DNA from 2 places in the Lysinibacillus sp. YS11 genome. Region 1 is predicted to be linked to the other one. Evidence: riboswitches for the same ligand, from Rfam matches in the RefSeq annotation. Region 1 holds a riboswitch; the other holds the start of a gene.
The links. Region 1 has a riboswitch for cyclic di-AMP ahead of LBYS11_RS14975 (TrkH family potassium uptake protein). Riboswitches for the same ligand answer to the same signal wherever they lie in the genome.

Region 1 (8,128 bases):
CGGTGCAAAAGAAGTAGATATGGTTATTAATATCGGTGCGTTAAAAGATAAAAACTATGACCTTGTACAAGCAGATATCGCAGCAGTGGTAGAAGCAGCTAAAGATAGCGCACTTGTAAAAGTCATTATTGAATCATGCTTACTAACAGACGAAGAAAAAGTGAAGGCATGTGAGTTAGCTGTAGCAGCGGGTGCTGACTATGTGAAAACATCTACAGGTTTTTCTACTGGTGGAGCAACAGCAGAGGATATCGCGCTTATGCGTAAAACTGTAGGTCCAGAACTTGGTGTAAAAGCATCAGGTGGTGTTCGTAGCTTAGAGGACATGAAAAAAATGGTAGAAGCAGGTGCGACTCGTATTGGGGCTAGCTCTGGTGTAGCTATTATGAATGGTTTAATTGCAGACTCCAACTATTAATATTATCTTTTTATAGAGCCATAAGCTCATGTGTACATTGACATGAGCTTATGGCTTCTTTGTGTTTAATCAGCATAATAATTTTCTATACACATATACTCCACTGATGAATGTAAATACAGAAAGGAGGATGTCATGTTTACACAGTATAAGTCTTGGAGGCCCTATATTAGCCCCTTTGATCCTTGTAAGCCTATAGAAGTTAAGTATTATGCAACACCCCCACAACTATATATGGGTTTTCAACCACCTGGACTTCCACAATTTCCAACCGCCAGAGAAGCGCTAATGGCAGGAACACTATGGCCACAGTTGTTTAGCCCATACCCATTTCCCCTAAAAGGAGGGAGGAAGCATGACTAAAAAGATGCCGCCCGAATTTTATAAGCAATTAGAAGAAATACAAGCAATTGATTTCGTCATTGTTGAATTAAACCTCTATTTAGACACTCATCCACACGATTATGACGCCATTCAGCAATTTAATGAAAATACAGAGAAAAGTATGAAACTTAAAATTGATTTTGAGCAAAAATATGGACCACTCATGAATTTTGGGAGAAGCTATTCGAATTATCCTTTTAACTGGATTGATACACCATGGCCATGGCAAGTCTAAACAAAAGACTAGGAGGAAAAATCTTTGTGGTATTATGAAAAGAAACTCCAGTATCCGGTAAAAGTTAGTACATGTAACCCAATGCTTGCAAAGTTTTTAATTGAACAATATGGAGGAGCGGATGGGGAACTGGCAGCAGCTCTACGCTATATGAATCAGCGCTATACGATTCCTGACAAAGTAGTAGGGTTATTGACCGATATAGCAACAGAGGAATTTTCACATTTAGAAATGATTGCCACGATGATTTATAAGCTAACAAAAGATGCAACACCAGAAATGCTGAAAGAAGCTGGATTGGGTGATCATTATGTAAATCACGATCGGGCTCTATTTTATCAAAACGCCTCGGGGGTACCATTCACAGCAACCTATATTCAAGCAAAGGGTGACCCTATCGCGGATTTGTATGAGGATATAGCAGCCGAAGAAAAGGCACGTGCCACATATCAATGGATTATTGACTTATCAGATGACACGGATTTAAATGATAGCTTGAAGTTTTTACGTGAACGGGAAATTGTTCATTCCCAGCGCTTTAGAGAGGCTGTTGAAATTTTAAAAGATGATAGAGATCAAAAGAAAGTTTTCTAAGACAAAAATGGCAGGCTGTATCAAGGTGAACTTGACACAGCCTTTTTGCGGTTACTGAATATTTGAGAATAAGCTAAGATCTTTTCGATGACCAATCATTACTAATAAATCTTCCTTTTCAATAATTTGCTCAGGAGAAGGGGAGATAATAATTTCACCTTCGCGCACAATCGCAATTACACTGACGTTATATTTTGCGCGCAAGTCTAAATCCCGAAGGTTTTGTCCAGCCATTTTGGAAGGAATCATAATTTCTTCAATGCTGTATTCCTTTGATAATTCGATATAATTCAACATATTTGGGGATAGGAGTTGATTAGCTACACGTTCACCCATATCTCTTTCTGGGTAAATAATCCAATCAGCTCCTACTTTATCTAACACTTGTCCATGTCTTTTACCAAGTGCCTTTGCGATCACTTTTTTGATCCCTAGCTCTTTTAATAAAGAGACGGTTAAAATACTAGATTGCATATCATTACCGATCGCTACGATAACACAATCGAAGTTACCAATACCAATCGATTTTAAGGCTTTTTCTTCTGTTGTATCTGCAACCACAGCGTGAGTCACATAGGGTTCGGCATCCTCTACTCTTTCTTCATTTATATCAATTCCTAATATTTCCTGTCCAGCTTCATGCAATCTGCGAGCGACGCTTGTTCCGAATCTACCTAAGCCAATCACAGCGTATTGTTTAATGGTCATAGCGTTCTGTCTTCCTCTCATTTGGTTATCCAATCATAATATTTCCTTTTGGGTGGCGGAAACTCTCTTTTTTTCTTCGTTTTGCAATGGCAAAAGCAATGGTTAATGGTCCTACTCTTCCTGCGAACATTGTAATAATCAGAAGAAGACGACCAGCAGGTGTTAGCTCTGGAGTTAGGCCCATCGAAAGACCAACAGTACCAAACGCAGAGGTAGCCTCAAATAAGTACATCATAAAGCTATGATGCTGTTCCGTGATACTGAGAATAATCGTCACGACTACAACAATTAATCCTCCACACATTGTAACCGTCAAAGCCTTTAAGATAGTTTCAGTAACAATTCTACGTTTAAAGAGAACGACATCTTCTTTTCCTCGAATTTGTGACCACATAGTAGCTACTAAAACAGCAAAGGTTGTGATTTTAATACCTCCAGCAGTCGACCCAGAGCCTGCCCCAATAAACATGAAAAGAATCATTAAAAATAATGTAGAATGCGTTAAGTCCCCAATAGCCAGTGTATTGGAGCCAGCAGTTCGTGGTGTAACCGCTTGGTAAAGGGAACCTAATACTTTACCCCATTCGGATAATGGTCCAAGAGTTTTTTGGTTGCCATACTCAAACAAAAATATCAAAATGGTTCCGCTAACAGTGAGCAAAAGTGTCGTTACTAAGACTATTTTTGAATGGACAGAAAGCCTTTTAGTTACACGATATTCATACAATTCATTCATCACAATAAAGCCTAATCCACCGATTGTAATAAGAGCACAGATGGTGAAAACAACAAAGGGGTCATCAACATAGGCAGTCATTCCGTTAAAGCCACCCATTAAATCGAAGCCCGCGTTGTTGAAGTTGGATATGGCATGAAAAAATCCAAAATAAAGGGCCTTTCCAATAGGCATTTCAAAAGAAAAACGAATCGATAGAATTAGACCACCGATTATTTCAATACATGCTGTAAAGAGTAATATTCTTTTCACTAATCGAACAAGACCAGCAATGGAGATATTATTAAATGCTTCTTTAAGCAGCAGTCTTTCTTTTAATGAAATTTTCTTTCCAAGCAGTAAAAATAATAATGTGGCAAATGTCATAAATCCTAAACCGCCAATTTGGATTAAGAATAAAAGGACCACTTCGCCAAAAATAGAGAAGGTATCACCTGTATCAACTACAATTAAACCTGTGACACAAGTAGCTGATGTAGCAGTGAATAAAGCATCTAAAAAGGGCAAACCCTTCCCATCCTCAGTAGAAAATGGCATTGTTAAAAGAAACGTACCTATGGCAATGATAAGGGCAAAGCCCAATACAAGAACTTTGGGAGGATTTAATGCTCTTTTAAAATTGTTCATTTAATATTTCCTCAATTCTGAATAGTAAACAACTGTTTGTTAGATGGCATAATAAAAAGACCTACGATTAGAGCATGAAAAGGGTAGAAAGCATGCTAATAATGGTGGTCAATAACGACCTCCTTCGCTTTAGCCGACGAAGTTAGCTGACGGGTAGGATGGCGAAAGAGCTTTCTCATCCCTTCTGCTAAAGCAGAATTAACCCCAAAAGATTGGTTCCTCCGTTCTCAAATAGTTGAGATTTGGCCGATATGAAATTGAATGTGATTATTCTACGCCTTTATTCTATTTTTTGTAAACCCCTTAATTGTTAAGAAAATGTAATTATTTTTATTGTGGGCGAATTGTGTGTGAATAATTCGAGCAAAAATAAAACCAAAAATTCACTTGATAATTTCGCATACTTTCTATTGACCATTATTAGACAATACGATATAATTTTTTAGTACACAACAGAAGGTGATTTGCCTAATTGTGTATTGACGTGTGTTCGGAGGGAGGGAAAGAGAGATGTCAAAAACTGTCGTTCGCAAAAACGAATCGCTTGAAGATGCTCTTCGCCGCTTCAAACGTACTGTATCAAAAAGTGGTACAATTCAAGAAGTTAGAAAGCGCGAGTTCTACGAAAAACCTAGCGTAAAACGTAAAAAGAAATCAGAAGCTGCACGTAAACGTAAGTGGTAATTTAATTTCCCATTAAAAATCCCTACGTTCATAACACGCAATTGTATGATTCACTGAGCAGACAAAGTTATACCTGAAATTAATCACATTTTTGATTAATTTCAGGTATTTTACATTGCTCAACTTTACGTACATATGAAAAAGCCGAATGAAATCACTTTGATTCATTCGGCTTTTTTGCACATACTAAGTGTTAGTAATTGGCATTAGATCGAATGATAAATAATTAATAAATTTTTTAAGATTTGTGAAACTTTTCGCATGATTGACCGTATATACAGAGGAGAGGCATGTTAGAAGGGAGGGAAAAAGATGCGAAAACGGAGAATCCTCAGCTATTTACTAGTGATATGGATGACTTTTTTGTTAGCGTTTCCATTAACTTCGGCTTTTGCCAGTAATAAGGTTTATCATGTTCCGATTCATAATGAAGTAGAGCGAGGACTTCATGCATTTTTAGAACGAGCTTTTAAAGAGGCTGAAGAAAACAATGCAGAGGCGATTATCTTAGAAATACATACGCCTGGCGGTTTTGTGAATGCAGCAAGCGATATCGCCATGCTTATGGATGCAACGCAAATAAAAACGATTGCTTATATTAATAAGGATGCGCACTCAGCAGGAGCGTTTTTAGCCTTACATGCGGATGAGATCTACATGGTTCCAAATGGAACAATCGGTGCAGCGGCAGTTATCGATTCTGCAGGTAATGCAGCCGACCTAAAGGCCAATAGCGCTTGGCTTGCTCAAATGAAAGCAGCAGCAGAAACGTCAGGGCGCGACCCTAAGTATGCATTAGCAATGGCAGATACCAACTATGAACTACCAGAATACCGTGCTGGCGGAAAGAATTTGTTAACCCTATCAGCCTCAGAGGCAGCAAAGGTTAAATATTCTGAAGGGACGGTTAAAGATTTTCAGGAGCTTTTAGAAGTAACCAACTTGAATGGTAGTGATGTTGTTCCCATTGAACCAACCTTTTCTGAAAAGTTAGCTCGTTTTATTACAAATCCCATCATTGTACCTATTCTATTGTCTATCGCTAGCTTAGGACTTGTGATGGAGCTTTATTCGCCAGGATTTGGTGTTCCAGGTATAATGGGCTTATCAGCACTTGGTTTATTTTTCTTTGGACATATGGTGGCCGGCTTTGCGGGATATGAAACATTATTGTTATTTATTGTTGGCTTAGCCCTTTTAATTGCAGAGTTTTTTGTCCCCGGTGGAATTGTTGGTATTTTAGGTGGTGTCTTAATAGTACTAAGTCTGATACTGGCAGGTGCAAATATGATGCAAATGATAGTAGCAATTCTCATTGCGCTTGTGATAGCGATGATAGGAATGGTGATTCTGATGAAATTTTTCGGAAAAAAACTGCATGTCTTAAACAGGCTTGTGTTAATGGATGCAACCACGACAGAAGAAGGGTATGTATCCAATGTGAATCGCACAGAACTGTTAGGAAAAATTGGGAAAACGCTTACACCACTTCGTCCATCTGGAACAATGGTACTTGGTAGTGAACGCATTGATATTGTATCAGAAGGTGGCTATATCGATGCCAATCAACATGTAGAAATTATTAAAGTTGAAGGCTCACGCATTGTTGTGAGACAAACAGATAAAGAGATGGAGGAATAGAAAATGGGTTTTGATTTAGCTTTGATTGGTCCTATTGCTGGACTAGTTATTTTATTCATTGTGCTTGCGGTATTCTTTACCTTTGTACCCGTTGCATTGTGGATTTCTGCATTAGCAGCAGGTGTACGTGTGAGCATTTTTACATTAATTGGGATGCGATTGCGTCGTGTAATCCCTTCTCGAATTGTTAATCCGTTGATTAAAGCACATAAAGCAGGTTTACCTGTAACGATTAATCAGTTAGAGAGTCACTATTTAGCAGGTGGTAATGTTGACCGTGTAGTGAATGCCTTAATTGCGGCTCACCGTGCCAATATTGAGCTGTCATTTGAACGTTGTGCAGCAATCGATTTAGCTGGGCGTGATGTATTAGAAGCTGTTCAAATGTCTGTTAATCCAAAAGTTATTGAAACACCTTTCATTTCAGGTGTAGCAATGAACGGGATTGAGGTAAAAGCAAAGGCTCGTATTACCGTGCGTGCCAACATCGAGCGTTTAGTCGGTGGTGCTGGTGAAGAAACAGTTATTGCCCGTGTAGGGGAAGGGATCGTTTCTACAATTGGTTCGGCTACTAGTCATACAGAAGTATTAGAAAATCCAGATATGATTTCACAAACGGTTTTATCTAAAGGTTTGGATTCAGGAACAGCCTTTGAAATCTTATCCATTGATATTGCGGATGTAGATATCGGTAAAAACATCGGGGCTGAATTACAAATTGAACAAGCACAAGCTGATAAAAACATTGCGCAAGCAAAAGCTGAGGAACGTCGTGCAATGGCTGTAGCAAACGAGCAAGAAATGATTGCACGTGTTCAAGAGATGAAGGCAAAAGTAGTAGAAGCAGAAGCGGAAGTACCACAAGCGATGGCTGAAGCCTTACGTTCTGGTAATCTTGGCATTATGGATTATATGAACTATCGCAATATCCAAGCAGATACAGCGATGCGCGACTCTATCTCAAAAGTAAGCAATGATAAACCTGAAAAAAATGAACCCAATGCTTAATAACGGAAAGGAGCGAAACTAACATATGGAACAGTTAATAATCTTCGCCATAATAGCCATAGTCAGCTCTATTTTCGGAAAATCAAAAAATAAAAAGCCTCAGAAGCAGATGCCTCCTTTTAATAAAGACACCGTGGTGGAGCCTCCAGTTACGGAGAAAGCACCACATCGTACTGGGAAAGCACAGAGTTTTGAAGATTTTGCACGAGAATTTATAGGAGATTGGATTCCAGAAAATGAGAAAGTCGAGGAGCCTAAAAAATTTGTTGAAGAACAAGTGAAAAGGGAAATACCAAGCTATGTTGCTCCAGCTGTCATTCCAGCAGATATCCCTAGCCGTTCTTCTAATCGAGAAGGTCGAGGACGATTAGCTGCTGGAAAAAAAGAAGTGCAATCAGTTGGCACAAATTCGACTTTACAACTACCTCAATCTAAAAATGATCTTATGCAAGCAATCGTGATGGCTGAAATATTAGGGCCACCGAAATCAAAAAGAAAATAACTAGCATGTCCTCCTTTTTCGATGCATATATTGCCGAAGAAGGAGGCATTTTTTATGAAAAAATTATTTCAATTAACGCCACTACTTGAGTTGTTAGAATACGAATCATTAAAAATTATTGGACCCTACCGTTTTATTCATGCAGATGCGACGACCTGTTCGTTTGTCTATGCAGATTATCATATTACTGTCAATGCGGATTCAGTGACAATCAATGCGCTCAAAGAAGAAATGCTACATCTCACTGTTGACAATCTACAGGAGCTTCATATGAAAATGACAAAGAATATGGGTGTGAGCAAAAATGTGGAATAATCGGCCAATTATTATACGTATAAAGCGCCATGAAAATGTTCATCCTTTTATTCAAGCATTGCACGCTCAACATGTCCCATTAAAGCGTGTTGTCTTTCGTGAGCAAGAAGTTTCCTTTGAAACAACGATGCATTATCTACCAAAAATTCGCCGTGTACGAAGACGTTTTCGCTTAAAAATGGCTGTATTTTATGCAGATGAGCTTCAAGTTTTTCGAGCGCAAATTTGGACTTTATTGGGCTTAGCCTTTATGATTGCTATTCCAATTCTTTGTGC
Region 2 (8,128 bases), 1.9 Mb from region 1:
CAAAAGCTTTTGCATCTGCTTGATCGAAAGCTACGTAAAAGGCTATCACTTTATCAACCTTAAGTGATTTGGCATAATGTAGGGAGTTTTCAACCACCTTTGTTATACCAGCTACTGGCACAATGAAAACATTCCCCTCAATAGTAGCCAGTTCCTCATGATTTAATCTTAACTGTTCTCCAACAGCTTGATAATGTTGCTTAATGCGATGGAATACAAAAATAATAATTGGTAAAAAGATAAACACTGGCCATACTTGAGGCATTTTTGTCACAAAAAACATCATTGCCACGATGAAAGAGATAGCAGCCCCAATTGTATTGATCGTAAATTTTGCTACCCAGCCTTTAGGTTTTTCGCGCCACCATTTTCTCATCATTCCCGTTTGCGCTAATGTAAAGGGAATAAATACGCCTACTGCATAGAGCGGAATTAAATGCTCTGTGGCCCCGTCAAAAAGTATAATTAAAAAAATGGCTGCAATACCTAGCATTAAAATACCATTTGAATAGCCAAGACGGTCCCCACGAATTTGGAAGATTCGTGGGATAAAACCATCCTTCGATAAATTTACAGCAAGCAAGGGAAATGCTGAATATCCTGTGTTTGCGGCAAGTACTAAAATCATTGCCGTTGTCCCCTGGACAATATAATAAAGAAAATTCCGACCAACACTAGCTTCTGCTAGTTGGGAAACGACTGTTGCTTCTGCTGTTGGTGCAACGCCATAAAAATAAGCTAGACTAACAATCCCGATGAATAAAACGGCTAAAATGGCGCCCATTGCTAAAAGCGTTTTAGCAGCATTATTCGGGGCAGGATTTCTAAAATTAGGTATAGCGTTAGAAATAGCCTCTACTCCTGTTAACGCTGAGCTTCCTGAAGCAAATGCCTTTAATAAAATAAATAGGCTAATCCCTGCCACTGGTGTGCCAATCTTTGGATGTAGCTCTGCAGGCACCTGTCCAGTTGCCACATTATAGAGCCCAATCCCGATTAGCAACAGCATAACGCCTACAAATAGATAAACTGGGTACGCCAAGATAGAGGCTGACTCTGTTACACCTCGCAAGTTTAAAATCGTTAAGAAAATCACAAATATAATAGCAATGGGTACATTATAAGCATGAAGACTTGGAAATGCAGATGTAATGGCATCTGTCCCGGCCGACACACTTACTGCTACCGTTAAAATATAATCAACAAGCAAAGAACCCCCTGCAACAAGACCTGCATTCACGCCTAAATTTTCTCGTGATACGACATAGGCGCCTCCTCCATGTGGATAGGCGAAGATAACTTGACGATAGGATAAAATCAGTGCCACGAGTAGAATAACCACTCCAGCGGCAATAGGTAAAGAATACCAAAACGCCATTGTACCTACCGTCATTAGGACAATTAAAATTTGTTCTGGTCCATAGGCTACTGATGACAATGCATCTGATGATAATATGGCCAGTGCTTTTGTTTTACTGAGCTTTTGTTCCCCTAACGCATCGGATCTTAATGGTTTGCCGATTACATAACGTTTGAATGAGGATTTCATTGATAAACACCTTCTAGTTTCATAGAATGTGTTTCGCCTTTCTAAATTACATCAAAAAACGCCTACAAGTCATCACTAAATAAGACTTGTAGACGCTCATCCGTCTGCCAAGCTCCACTTTTCTGCTCTTAACGCTTACGAGGTTAGCTGTCGGATTCGGGCCTGAGTAGCCCTACTCCTCCACAAGGAAGAGATTCACCCCAAGAATGGCTATGCCATCCATCAAAATTGGTTCCCCCGCGTTTAGTTGCTTCAGCGATTTAGAAATTTGAAACTTTTATAATGATGTCATATTACGCCTGCTAATTGAAAAAGTAAAGAAGAAAATTTTTCTGTTTTTTGAGTAAAAGCATAGGCTTTTTTTGAACATATAAATAATCGCTTCTTAAAGAAAATTTCCTGAATACCTAGTAAATACCCATAATACAAACAATAAAAACTGCCTTAAAGGTATGTTCTACCTTTAAGACAGCTCAATTATATTAGTCATCAAAGCCTTGTTCAAAGTCGATAATGTTCCCAGAGACTGCATCCACATCTACTTCGTATTCATATTGACCATCTTTCAGTTCAATTTCATATACACCATCATCAAGCTTAATTTTTGTCACTTTACCCTTTGCTTTTGTTTGGGCTGTCTTGATAGCCTGCTCTTTTGTAATTATTTTTGTTGTAGTAGTCGTAGCAGGAATATGATCATCCCAATCATCGTCATCTAGACGTTCCTTTTTCTGCTTGAGTAATTTTCCACTATAAGCATCAAATTTTAAATCATATTCTTCTGTATCTGTATACACCTCTACTTCATAAATAGAGCTAAACTGATTTTGGTCAAATTCGATATTGGCAACTGTACCATCCACTACCGCTAGAGCTTTCTTCTCAATTTCCTGCATGGATAAGACCTTTTTTTCTTGGGCATTTCCTGATAATAAAGTCGTCGAGCCAATCGCTGCACCCACTCCCAGTGTAATTACTAGTGCTGGAATCATGATCATTTTTTTCATGTTCATCTCTCCTTTGTTTTATCTAAACTTAGCTTACCAAGTGAAGATGATAGAACTATAAGAGGAACATTAGAATTTCATGAGAATGATTTAATGATCGTCATCCCATGTTACAGATAGTACTTTTCCTGAAACAGCATGAATTTGAAATGTAGCTTCGTCCTCCTGCGTTTCAATCTCAACTAAATAATAACCACCTTCTGAGGTTTCTTCAAAATCAACTGAATCCACTTCACCCTTTAATTGCTTAAGAGCTATTTGAATGGCCTGTTGCTCAGTAATAATAGGCTCTTCGATAGGTTGTTCTTGTGGCTCAACCTTTTTCTCAGCCAGTAGTTCGCCAGTATAACCATCAAACGTTAAATCCTTTTGAATTTCCTCATTTTCAACACGTACAGTGTAAATGGCGTCTGTAAGCATAACGCTTTCTACATCTCCATATTCCTTTTTAACCATTTGTCTGATCTGCTTTTCTGTTAATAGTAATTTACTATGTCCTTCTTTCAGGATTAGATCAGTCACCTGTTGTGTCGTAACATCGAGTATAGCTCCATACTTGACATCGTCACGCGTAAAAAGCATTTCAAAGGTGCTTCCTTGTTTTTCAACCTGTGTAACATGACCATTGTAGATAGTCTCAATATGCCGAATAGCCTGCGCTTCACTAAGAGGTTGAACGTAAAAATAACGATGTTGAACAAACCAAATTACTCCACTACAAAGAAGGATAATAACAACAATTACTAACATCCACTTTTTCATTGCTGTCCCTCCTTTGGTATACATAAAGTAAAGCTTGAGCCTTCCCCTAGCTTACTTTTCACATCTATCGTTATACCTAATTGTTGTGCCAGTTCGTGTGCTATTGCTAGCCCTAGCCCTGAACCACCTGTTTTACGATTACGATCCTCTGTTACACGATAGAAACGCTCAAACAAATGAGGAATATGCTCGACCGGAATACCAATACCAAAATCTTGGATGGTAATACGTACATGGTTGGTTGTTTCAGTGGCTTGAATACGTACTTCATCCTCACTATATTTCCTAGCATTATCCAGCAAAATAAAAAGTAGTTGCTTCAATATTTTTTCATCACTATAAATAAATTTTGGTATCTGCGCATCAATTCTAAATGTTCGATGATAAGCCTGTTCCATTTGTGAAGCTACTTTATTTAAGAAAGGGGCAAGCTCTAGTTGTTCGAAATGAACGTCCAATTGCTCTTTGTTTTTAGCTAGTTCTAGCAATTGCAACACCATTTCATGCATACGAGATGATTCATTGGCAATGGCCTGTAAGGATTCCTGAGCAACCTCACGATTATCAAAACCCCTTCTTAGGAGTAGTTTTGCATAACTTTCAATGACAGTTATAGGAGTTTTTAACTCGTGAGAGGCATTTGATACAAATTCTTGTTGCTTTTGATAATGTTGTTCAAGCTTCTCCATCATTATATTAAAAGTGCGGTTAATGTTTATTAACTCGTCCCCACCTTTTTCTGTAGTATCTATTTTTTCATATTTCCCAGTAGATGCACTTTTGCGCATGGTCTCATTTAAACGTTCTAGCGGTAATAAAATAAGTCGCCCAAGTACCAAGCTCGCTAGGAAAATTGGAATCGTTGCAACAACAGATACAACCACTAAGATGACCTTTAACAAATCTAATGTCCGTTCTACTTCTTCCATAGATTGCTGTAATGTTATGTCCACTACCGTTCCGTCGATCCAAATAGCAGGCATAGTGTAGGTAATGGCAGGGACTTCTTGCATTTCAAGGGTAGCTTGAACCTTTGTTTTCAAGCGTTCACCATCATAAATATAAACAGCACCATCCGTTGGCATATAAGCTCTTAATACTTGCTGTAGGTTGGTTTGTGCATTTAACTGACTCAGTGTAGAGCTTAAATCATTTGCCCGTGACTGGAGCTGATTATATTCCGTATCATAGGCAAATTTCTCATACAACAAATAAATTCCACTATTTGTTGCCACTATAATAACTAGCATAAGCAATGTTGTTAGTAGATGAATTTTTGTTTTAAGTCTCATAACTATGTTCCTTTAGCACATATCCAACACCTCGAATTGTTTGGATAAGAGGTGCTGGATTAGCAGCCTCAAGCTTTTGCCGTACATAACGTATATAAACATCCACAACATTTGTATCCCCATAATAATCATAGCCCCACACAGCCTCTAATATTTGCTCCCTTGTCAGTACTTGTTTAGGATGCTTTAGTAAATAGAACAACAAATCATACTCACGGGGTGTCAGCTGAATTTCCTTATCAAAATACACAACTTCCCTTGTTTGCTCGTTTATCGATAAATGGCCAAATGTAAGTGCAACTTGCTTTGGATTTACCTTCTGCGAAAACCGTAGTGCATTGCGAATTCGTGCCAGTAGCTCCTCAATTTCAAAAGGCTTTGTCACGTAATCATTGGCTCCTAAATCCAAGCCCTTTACCTTATCCTCTACTTCACTTTTAGCAGTTAGCATGATAACAGGTGTTTGGGATTCTGTTGCACGAATACGCTTTAGCACATCAATACCGCTCATCTCAGGTAGCATGATATCAAGTAAAATTAAATCCCATTGCTGCTCACGGTATTGTAGTAAGCCTTCTGCTCCTGTATGAGCCATTGCTGCCTCATATCCTTCAAATTGAAGCTCCAGTTGTAGCACTCTCGCAATATTCTCTTCATCTTCTATAATTAAAATTCGATGTGTCATGTCGAATCCGTCCTTCGCCTTTTCTTTTCATCGTATACGATACAAGTGGTGAAAGTCTAATTAGAAAATGATGAGAAAGACAATACATTTCTTTTTTTGACACAGGGTACGTCTTTAACTAATAAACTTTCGGTAAAAAGCTGTAAATATCCCTTTTCTCAAAAATTCCTGAGCTTACTTTAGCAACTTTTTTGCCATTTAAACGGCTTGGAAAGGGAAACTCAATATGTGGACCATTATAATGAATAATTGTCACTGTACCATCAGAGTTATTACGCCAATCATAATTCCTTTCATCCGTTTTAATTGAAAGTTTAATCGATACAAAAGCTAAACTTAAGAATAATATGAAGAAGGCAAGACGAACGATTTTCAATAGAAACACTTCCTTTTCTATTAGCATAATAATTTACATCCTTACGCACTATTGAGTAATGTTAATAATTTGAACAAAAAAATCTCACCAAAAGCTTTATGGATAGCCATTGGTGAGGTTTTTAATTATTGATGCAAAGCTCTATACAAAAATGTTACAAACTCCGCACGTGTTACAGGATCATTTGGTCTAAAGTTGCCATTATCTCCAATTGTGATCCCATTTCCTGCAAGTATAGCGATAAAGTTGTGTGCCCAGTGTGTTTTTGGCACATCCTCGAAAGTATCTTTATTCGATGAAGTTAAATTAAAGGCAAGAACTAATACTTTTGCCATTTGAGCGCGTGTCAAATTCGTAGTTGGCTGGAAGTTCCCATCTATGCCTTCAAACAAACCTGCTTGTTGCACCTGATCGATTACCCCAAAATAGAGATGGCTTTTAGGTATATCGTTAAATTCTCGCGCATCTTTTTTCGGTTCTAGCGCTAATGCTCTTGTTAATATCAGGGCAGCATGCTGGCGCTGAATTGGTGCATTTGGCTTGAAGGTGCCATCTTGATAGCCTGTAATAATGCCCTGCTTTGCCATCTCCTGAATCATCGCCCAGGCCCAATGTCCTTGAGAAATATCTGAGAAGATGATATCTGGCTCTGTTGGTTGTGGATCAATTGGTTCTTCAGGTTTAGGTTTTTGTTCTTCAGATTTAGGTTCTTCAGGTTTTTGTTCTTGTTTTTCAGGTATGTTTGGCCCTGGTTTTGGGGATGGATTCGGAGATATACTTCCTCCACCACCCGATGAACCGTCTTTTACCCAATGGGCATATAAGGTGATATTGGACTTCACTACATCTTTAGAAAAATTCCATGGTATCGTCAGTTCAATATCCTTATACCAGCCTGTAAATGTATAGCCTGCCTTTGTTGGATTTACTGGATTTGTTGCTAAGGTATCTTTAGTTACCTTCTGTGATGCTACTGCACTTCCTCCATTTGTTTCGAAATCCACCGTATACTGTGCGACGACGTTTTCCCATTTTGCATACAAGGTTGTATTTTGGGTTATCATATCCGTTGTAAAATTCCATGGTGTGGTGAATTGAGCATCCTTATACCAGCCTAAAAATGTATACCCTGGTTTTATAGGGATTACTGGTTTACTTACTAGTGCCTCATAAATTACTGTAATAGGATTGATTGCTGTCCCCCCATTTGTATTAAATGTGACAACATATGAATTTGCTTCCCATTTCGCATACAAGGCAAGATCTGATTCTTCAATATCAACAATGCTATTGACTGTATAATCTATACCATCTCCCACGTTAGTGCTGTTCCAACCATCAAATGTATAGCCAGTTTTTTCTAAAGATCCTATATTATCTAAGATCGTTGCTGGAGTATTTCTTGGATACATATTCATATCTACTGGTGGATTTCCTTGTTCAGAGCCATTTCCATGATAGATAATTTGATAAGTAAGTAACTCGAACTGGTGATTATTTTGATTGGCATAGGCTTGAGCAGTCGATGCATCATGACCATAAATAATTAAATTACTTGGATTTGCATTAAAAATATCTTCTAAAAGAATCGTTGCATCCGATAATATTTTCACTTGTTTAAGATTATTGTCATTAAAGGCATTATCCTCTACAGTCATTACATTTTTAGGAATTTCGATGCTACTAAGTCTATTCTTCCCAAAGGCCCATCTACCAATATTCGTTACACTACTAGGAATCTCTATACTTGTAAGCTGATTATCGAGAAATACACTTTCCGCTATACTTGTTATACTTGAGGGAATCGTTACATTTGAAAGTTCATTGGTAGCAAATGCATACGCTCCTATACTTACGACACTAGTAGGTATTACTAAAGAGGTTATGTGATTATCTGAAAACGCCCATTCTCCTATAGTCTCCAAAGTTGCTGGTAACTCAATGTTTGTTAATTGGTTCTCCATAAATGCGAAATCCCCAATTGTCTTAAGTTGATTTGGCAGCTTAACTGTAGCAAGTGCATTATCTAAAAATGCATATGAGCCAATTTGAGTAACTTGATCTGGTATTTCTATAGCAGTAAGTTTATTTGTAAAGAATACACCTTCACCTATCTTTTTAAGGTTATTTGGTAGTTTCACATACGTTAATTGATTTTCTGCAAATGCCACATCTCCAATGCTTGTTACACTGTCTGGTATAATTACCTGCGTAAGACCTTTTTCACCAAATGCTCCACTACCTATTGCTGTTACTACCCTGCCATCTAGCTGACTTGGAATGGTTATTGCCATATCAGTACCTATGTAATCTCTAATCGTTACTGACCCATCCCTATTTTTTGTCCACTCATAATCCGCTTCATTGACAGGATCTGGAGAATTTATACCTTGAAAGTTTATATTCAACCTATCTGCATACTCTTTTGCAGAAGAATTCTCTGGAGCATAAATAACA

Region 2: it holds a riboswitch for cyclic di-AMP, as region 1 does, so the genes downstream of both, LBYS11_RS01485 (APC family permease) here and LBYS11_RS14975 (TrkH family potassium uptake protein) in region 1, are expected to answer to the same signal.

The regions. Positions count from the first base shown of each region.
Region 1 is NZ_CP026007.1:3,010,727-3,018,854, reverse strand. It holds gene deoC (deoxyribose-phosphate aldolase) at 1-418, shown strand, start outside; gene LBYS11_RS14995 (spore coat associated protein CotJA) at 554-781, shown strand; gene LBYS11_RS14990 (spore coat protein CotJB) at 774-1,037, shown strand; gene LBYS11_RS14985 (manganese catalase family protein) at 1,062-1,631, shown strand; gene LBYS11_RS14980 (potassium channel family protein) at 1,683-2,339, opposite strand; gene LBYS11_RS14975 (TrkH family potassium uptake protein) at 2,365-3,702, opposite strand; cyclic di-AMP (ydaO/yuaA leader) riboswitch at 3,819-3,960, opposite strand; gene rpsU (30S ribosomal protein S21) at 4,213-4,386, shown strand; gene LBYS11_RS14965 (NfeD family protein) at 4,699-6,027, shown strand; gene floA (flotillin-like protein FloA) at 6,031-7,035, shown strand; gene LBYS11_RS14955 (hypothetical protein) at 7,061-7,537, shown strand; gene LBYS11_RS14950 (hypothetical protein) at 7,592-7,852, shown strand; gene LBYS11_RS14945 (sporulation protein YqfD) at 7,842-8,128, shown strand, end outside.
Region 2 is NZ_CP026007.1:302,942-311,069, reverse strand. It holds gene LBYS11_RS01485 (APC family permease) at 1-1,549, opposite strand, end outside; cyclic di-AMP (ydaO/yuaA leader) riboswitch at 1,668-1,817, opposite strand; gene LBYS11_RS01480 (PepSY domain-containing protein) at 2,032-2,556, opposite strand; gene LBYS11_RS01475 (PepSY domain-containing protein) at 2,647-3,318, opposite strand; gene LBYS11_RS01470 (HAMP domain-containing sensor histidine kinase) at 3,315-4,610, opposite strand; gene LBYS11_RS01465 (response regulator transcription factor) at 4,600-5,295, opposite strand; gene LBYS11_RS01460 (hypothetical protein) at 5,414-5,698, opposite strand; gene LBYS11_RS01455 (leucine-rich repeat protein) at 5,797-8,128, opposite strand, start outside.